DNA from 3 places in the Vagococcus lutrae genome. Region 2 is predicted to be linked to each of the others. Evidence: predicted binding sites of a transcription regulator. Region 2 holds the regulator's gene; each other region holds the start of a gene.

Region 1 (2,332 bases), 430 kb from region 2:
ACGATAACTGACTTACCTTATGACTGTGCGGTTGAAGTATCGGCTTCCATTACCGCTCATGGTCCTGAATCGTATAACTGGGGGGCATTCCCTCCTGCTGCTCGTGGATTATTACAAGGGATGAAAGGCATGGAAGAAACAACCATTCGTGCTGCTATTACAGGTGATTATGGTGCTGCTCTACAGGCTTTCACTATTAATCCATTAGTACCTGGTGGTCACTTAGCTAAACAATTATTAGATGAGTTATTAATCGCTCACGAAGATCATTTACCACAATTTAAAAAGGCTATTGAAAAAATTAAAGCAGAACAATCCGAAACTGTTCAATATGTTCATGATTTAATGAAATCTAACTAAAACAAAAACACCGCTTTTACAAGCGGTGTTTTCTTTTAGAGCTTTTCTCCTCTAACTTCTTCTAATTTATCTTTAACCATCTGAATTACAATTTTGGCTGCCTCTTCATCTTCAACAAAGTTTAAAGCATCGCCGTCAATTTCCATTTTCGGGCTTTCATCATAATTTTGATACCAAGCTTCATAACGCTTATTGAGTTCTTTATAGTAATCATAAAGTGATGGGTCATAACTTAATTGTTCGAATTCTCTTCCACGTTTTTCAATACGTGCTAGCATAGTTTCAAACGACACTTTGATATGAACCAACAAATCAGGGTGTTTTTTATGAGCAGCATATGGAAGCTCTTCCATCATATTTTTTAACAACTCATCGTAAACTTTTACTTCCGTGTCATTCGCGCGTCCTAAATCCGCATTCAAATGAAACAATAGCGAATCTTCATAAATGGAACGATCTAAGACATTGTTATCATGAGCAAGCGCCTGTTTAATACTTGCAAAACGCTTGTTCAAAAAGTAGATTTGTAGTAAAAATGCATACTTATTAGGGTCTGCGTAAAATAAAGGTAATATCTCGTTATTATCTACTTCTTCATAAAAAACCTCACTGCCTAATTCATTGGCAATCATTTCTGACAAACTGGACTTACCAGCTCCTATTGTTCCCGCTAAAACAATCACACTCATTTTCCTCCTACTTCCTTATACTACATCTTGTGTTATTAATATTCGACTGTTATCATACCTACTTTATCTAGTGATTGTCAATCTTATCGCCTACATTTATTCTCTTCAAAATAAAACAATCCATTAATAATCATTCTAAAAAACACTGATAATCTTTCTCACTTATGTTATACTAACAACTGATTTTAAATTTTAATTTAATATGTGAAAAATAACGCATATTACTTAGTGGAGGATAAATAATGCAAAATAAACTTAAGATTAATGATATGATTACCATAGGCGTATATACCGCAATATACTTTTTACTAACAGGGGTTGCGACCTTTTTAAGTTCGATTCTAATTCCTGGTTTTTCAATTATTTTATTACCTGGATTTGTAGCATTCATTACAGGAGCCGTATATTTCTTGCTCATTCAAAAAGTTCCAAAATTTGGTGCCGTTTCAATCATGGGTATTGTCATGGGGCTCTTTTTCTTGCTTGTCGGACATTTTTCACTCACCTTTGTGCCACACTTTGTTGCGGGATTTTTAGCAGATTGGGTCGCACGTATGGGACATTATAAAAACAAACGGATAAATCAAATTAGCTTTGTTATATTCTCCTTTAATATGATGGGACCTATCTTACCGTTGTGGTTCTTTAAAAAAGCTTATGTTAACAACTTAGTAGCGCGCGGGAAAGATGCAGCATATATAGCCGATACCTTTGCTTTTATTAATCAGCAAACTCTCTTTATCAGTTTAGGTTTTCTAATCATCTGCAGCATTATTGGAGCAATTATCGGAGATAAAATGATTCAAAAACATTTCGCAGCACTCTCATAATGAAAGGACTGGTTGTTACAATGCCTTCGCTTAATACACAAACTAAAATCGCTCTCGTCCTTTTTACTAATATTATGGTTTTTTTTCATCTACCCATTGTTATTGAAAGCAGTTATTTGATTCTCTTATTACTTATTCTAGCCAGTCAAAAAGAATGGCGCAGAATCTTTATTTATGTCAGCATTTATTTGAGTATTCTCTTATTATCTAGGCCCAACTTTTTATCACAGCTGCCCATTATTGGATCAATCATCGGATTTTATACCTTAACCGTACGACGACTGTTTCCTTTGACCATGATGGCAGGCTTTTTGATAAAATCAACGCCAGTATCTTCACTCATCTACACTTTACGAAAATGGAAAATACCAGAATTTATTATCATCCCACTCAGTGTTTTATTCCGTTTCTTTCCTACACTGAGAAAAGACTATCAACAAATTCGTTCGGCGA
Region 2 (2,332 bases):
TCACGTGACGCTCATCTAGCTTTAAGGACGCAATGAGTTGATTGAAAAATTGCCAATCAAATGACGAAATCATTGTCGCTTGTGTTTGTTGAAGCGACTCTTCAGGCTCTATCATGCCTTCTGGTACTTCATAGGCTAATACGCGTTCGTGATTCACTTGATAGACATTCACAAAAGATTCTGTTACCTCTTTAAAATTATCTCGTGATTCTTCGATTACTTGATAGTAACGAGATAGAGTATTAAAACGACGCTCTCCGATTTTTTCTAATAGAAGTGTTGCAAGTAACGGATCTTGTAAAATTTTTATCGCACTGAGTGGTGGCTGCAACTGATAGCGCCATTCACGTTTATCTTTTTCTTCTAATTGATACACTTTCAATAGACCGATTCCCTCTAATTTTTGACGACCGAGATAAAACTGTTGTAAATCTATATCTAACTGATTTAAAATATCGGCATGTAAAAAATAGCGGTCCTTTTGGCCGACTTTATCCACGTCTAAAAACGTCGTCAAAGCGTGATATAAGGTAAAGCCTGTCATACCAATGACAGGCTGATAAAATTCGGCTAGCGTTTGATAATCTTCACGTGTTAAAGTGCCGATAAGCGTGACTGAAAAGGTATCCTTAGGATGTACATATTCCCAAGCATTTTTCATCGGCTCACACTCCTAATTCTCATCTTGATTTTCTTTTGATGATTGCGTATTCTTTTTGACAATTTCTTGCATTTCTTCAAAGAAAACTCCTACATCTTTAAATTGTCGGTACACGCTCGCAAAACGAATATAAGCAATTTCGTCTAGGTGCACTAAGCCTTCCATGACAAACTCACCTACTTGGTTAGTTGACACTTCATTTTCTCCTAATGCACGGACTTTATTTTCTACTTGATCAACCAACGCTTCCATTTGGTCAAGTGAAACGGGACGTTTTTCGGCAGAGCGAATAATCCCTCTTAAAACTTTATCGCGGTTAAATTCTTCGCGATCGCCATTTTTCTTAATGACTAATAGGGGCGTCGCTTCTATTCTTTCAAACGTTGTAAAACGGTATCCACATTTTTCACATTCTCGTCGACGACGTATCGCACGTCCTTCATCTGATGGTCGACTATCTACCACTCGTGATCCATTGTAATGGCATTTTGGACATTGCATATCCTCACCTCATTTTCTGCTGACATTATAAACAATATCATCATCTTGATACCTTTATTATAACATGAAAAAGCGGTATTGGTACAGTTGTATCATTTGAACGTTTTAAACTGTTCTATCAACCAATTCTGAACTTGTTCGTAAGTCTCAGCGATTGTTTGACTATTATCTATCACAATATCTGCACGTACTTTTTTTTCTTCAATTGGTAATTGAGAGGCAATACGGTCACGCGCTTGTTGAACAGTGAGTTCGTCTCTTTCCATTAAGCGTGCTATCTGCGTTTTTTCCGGAACATAGACGACCATAATCGCATCAAACGTGCGTTGATAATCCGCCTCATATAATAAAGGAATGTCAAACACAATCAGCGGCACCCTTTCATTTTCCCATTTTTCTTTTGCCATCATCATTTTTTGATGAATTTCTTGATGTAAAATCTGATTTAACATTTCTCGTTTATCTTCATCTTTAAAAATTATTTCTCCTAGCTTTTTTCGATTTAACGAACCATCTTCTAGAAGAATCTCTGTGCCAAAAGTTTTAACGATTTCTGCAAGGCCGTCTGTCCCTGGCTCGACAACTTCACGAGCTATTACATCGGCATCCACTACTGGAATATCATGTTGACGAAAAAAACGTGACACAGTTGATTTCCCTGTTGCAATGCCCCCAGTTAATCCTAACGTATAGGTCATCTTTTACTTCCTTCTTTCTAATGAAGTATTTGACACTTCGGACAAAAATGTGTCCCTCTCTGTGCCACTTTTATTTTCTTGATAGGTGTTTGACATCGGTCACAAGCCTGCCCCGTCTGTCCATAAACTTTAAGCGCTACTTGAAATTTTCCCGCTTCCCCCAGAGCATTTTTATACGTTCGAATCGTCGTCCCACCTGCTGCTACGGCTCGCGCTAGCACTTCAATTATCGCACCGTGTAAGACTTCTATCTCAACTTTTGTCAACGTATTAGCTGGTTGTTCTGGATGAATACGTGCTTGATATAAGGCTTCATCTACGTATATATTTCCCAACCCAGTAACAAGATGCTGATCTAATAATAGTGGCTTAATCGCTTTTACACGTCGCCCTAGCTGTTCTTCAAAAACAGTAAGGTTAAAATCAGGTAACACTGGTTCTGGACCTAGTTTTTTAATCCCACGATATTCTT
Region 3 (2,332 bases), 560 kb from region 2:
CACGTGAGTTACGATTGATTTCCCAAGATGGCGAGCAATTAGGCGTTAAGACAAAAGCAGAAGCATTACAAATTGCTGAAGCAGCTAACTTAGATGTTGTTTTAGTGTCACCTAATGCGAAACCACCTGTTGCCCGTATTATGGACCACGGAAAATATCGTTACGAACAACAGAAGAAAGCCCGTGAGGCTCGCAAGAAGCAAAAAGTTATTAATGTTAAAGAGGTAAGACTCAGTCCGACAATTGAAGACAATGATTTTAATACCAAATTGCGTCAAGCACGAAAGTTTCTAGAAAGTGGAGACAAAGTGAAAGCGTCTATCCGATTTAGAGGCCGTGCCATTACACATAAGGAAATTGGTCATGAAGTCTTGACTCGCTTTGCAGACGAAACAAAAGATATTGCCGATGTAGAAGTACGCCCTAAAATGGAAGGCAGAAGCATGTTTCTAATGCTAGCACCAAAAACAGAAAAGTAAGCAATCGATTTTGAGGAGGAAATACAATGCCAAAAATGAAAACACACCGCGGACTAGCTAAACGTGTCAAACGTACTGGTGGTGGCGGATTAAAAAGATATCGTGCGTTCACAAGTCACCGTTTCCACGGCAAAACTAAAAAACAACGCCGTCAATTACGTAGACCTAGAATGGTATCAAAAGGCGATTACAAACGTATTCGTCAACAATTAACTTACATGAAATAACATAGGGATATGAAAAACGAAACAGAACTTGAGGAGGAATTATAAATGGCACGTGTTAAAGGTGGATACGTAACCCGTCAACGTCGTAAAAAAACGTTAAAACTAGCAAAAGGCTACTACGGCTCAAAACATACATTATATAAAACAGCAAAAGAACAAGTGATGAAATCTTATAGCTACGCTTACAGAGATCGTCGTCAAAAGAAACGTGACTTCCGTAAATTATGGATTGCACGTATCAATGCTGCTGCACGTATGAATGGTATGAGCTATTCAAAATTAATGCATGGCTTAAAAGTTGCTGAAATCGATGTTAACCGTAAAATGTTAGCTGATTTAGCTGTACATGATGCAAAAGCATTCACAGCTTTAACAGAACAAGCAAAAGCTGCATTAGCTAAATAATATGAATTTTAAACCTACTCTTTGTGAGTAGGTTTTTTTTATTGTATTAAAGCACACTGTTGGTCCTTATTTAACCTCACAATCTTAAAACCTTGTCAGGTTAGGTTGCAACTCTTTTTTTGACTGATATTGTGAAAAAATAATTTAATAAATAAAAATGAGATGAAAATTAAGTTACGCATAGAGAAATAAAAAAACCTTATCGTACCACAACATATAGATTCTTACTATAAGTAATAATCTATATGTTGTTGTTTTTTATCTTAAAATCAGATAGAATAGAGTAAGAATTAATTGGGAGGATGAGTGAAATGATGAAAGCACTGGCACAATCACAAGGTATTGTGCAATTTCAAACGAAATTAAAAACAATTAAAGTGATTAAGCGAGATGGACGTTCAGTAGATTTTGATGATGATAAAATTTATGCAGCACTAATGAAAGCAGAGAAAAAAATTCATGGTGAAATTCGTCCTTTAGCCGAAGAAAGAATTCAACGTGTCGTGCGATTAGTCGATCAGGAGATTGCGGAGCGCTTCTCAGATAATATTAAAATTTATGAGATTCAAAATATTGTGGAACAGACGCTTTTAGATGAGCGTGAATATGAATTGGCTGAAGAATATATTCATTATCGGACGCAGCGTGATTTTTCACGACGAAAAGCGACAGATATTAATGTTGCAATTGATAAGTTAATACATAAAGATCAAACGGTGGTTAATGAAAATGCCAATAAGGATAGTGATGTCTTCAATACACAACGTGATTTGACAGCTGGGATTGTAGGAAAATCTATTGGCCTCCAAATGTTGCCACCACATGTAGCGAATGCTCATCAAAAGGGGGATATTCATTATCATGACTTAGATTATCATCCATATACGCCTATGACTAACTGTTGTTTAATTGATTTTAAAGGCATGTTGAATAATGGCTTTAAAATAGGGAATGCCGAAGTCGAGTCACCTAAATCCATTCAAACAGCAGCGGCTCAAATTTCTCAAATTATTGCCAATGTGGCATCTAGTCAATATGGAGGTTGTTCAGCTGACCGGATAGATGAGCTTTTAGCGCCGTTTGCGCGTAAAAATTATGAAAAACACTTACGGGACGCTAGAGAATGGATTGAGGATGAAACGAAGCATGACGCTTATGCGAAGGCTAAAACAAGTAAAGACATATATGATTCTATGCAGAGCCTAGAATATGAAATAAATA

Evidence for each region. The regulator NrdR, encoded in region 2, represses ribonucleotide reductase genes. The targets are predictions, from matches to a motif close to ACACNATATATNGTGT.
Region 1: M2919_RS02605 (deoxynucleoside kinase) is a predicted target of NrdR. The motif match lies at 1,067-1,082, and genes of this name have one in related genera.
Region 3: nrdD (anaerobic ribonucleoside-triphosphate reductase) is a predicted target of NrdR. The motif match lies at 1,319-1,334, and genes of this name have one in related genera.

What each region holds. Positions count from the first base shown of each region.
Region 1 is NZ_CP097017.1:549,017-551,348, forward strand. Features, by position in the region: gene M2919_RS02600 (6-phospho-beta-glucosidase) at 1-360, shown strand, start outside; gene M2919_RS02605 (deoxynucleoside kinase) at 396-1,049, opposite strand; gene M2919_RS02610 (MptD family putative ECF transporter S component) at 1,292-1,879, shown strand; gene M2919_RS02615 (energy-coupling factor transporter transmembrane component T) at 1,879-2,332, shown strand, end outside.
Region 2 is NZ_CP097017.1:116,629-118,960, reverse strand. Features, by position in the region: gene M2919_RS00605 (replication initiation and membrane attachment family protein) at 1-661, opposite strand, end outside; gene nrdR (transcriptional regulator NrdR) at 674-1,162, opposite strand; gene coaE (dephospho-CoA kinase) at 1,255-1,860, opposite strand; gene mutM (DNA-formamidopyrimidine glycosylase) at 1,878-2,332, opposite strand, start outside.
Region 3 is NZ_CP097017.1:1,610,365-1,612,696, forward strand. Features, by position in the region: gene infC (translation initiation factor IF-3) at 1-479, shown strand, start outside; gene rpmI (50S ribosomal protein L35) at 506-706, shown strand; gene rplT (50S ribosomal protein L20) at 752-1,111, shown strand; gene nrdD (anaerobic ribonucleoside-triphosphate reductase) at 1,426-2,332, shown strand, end outside.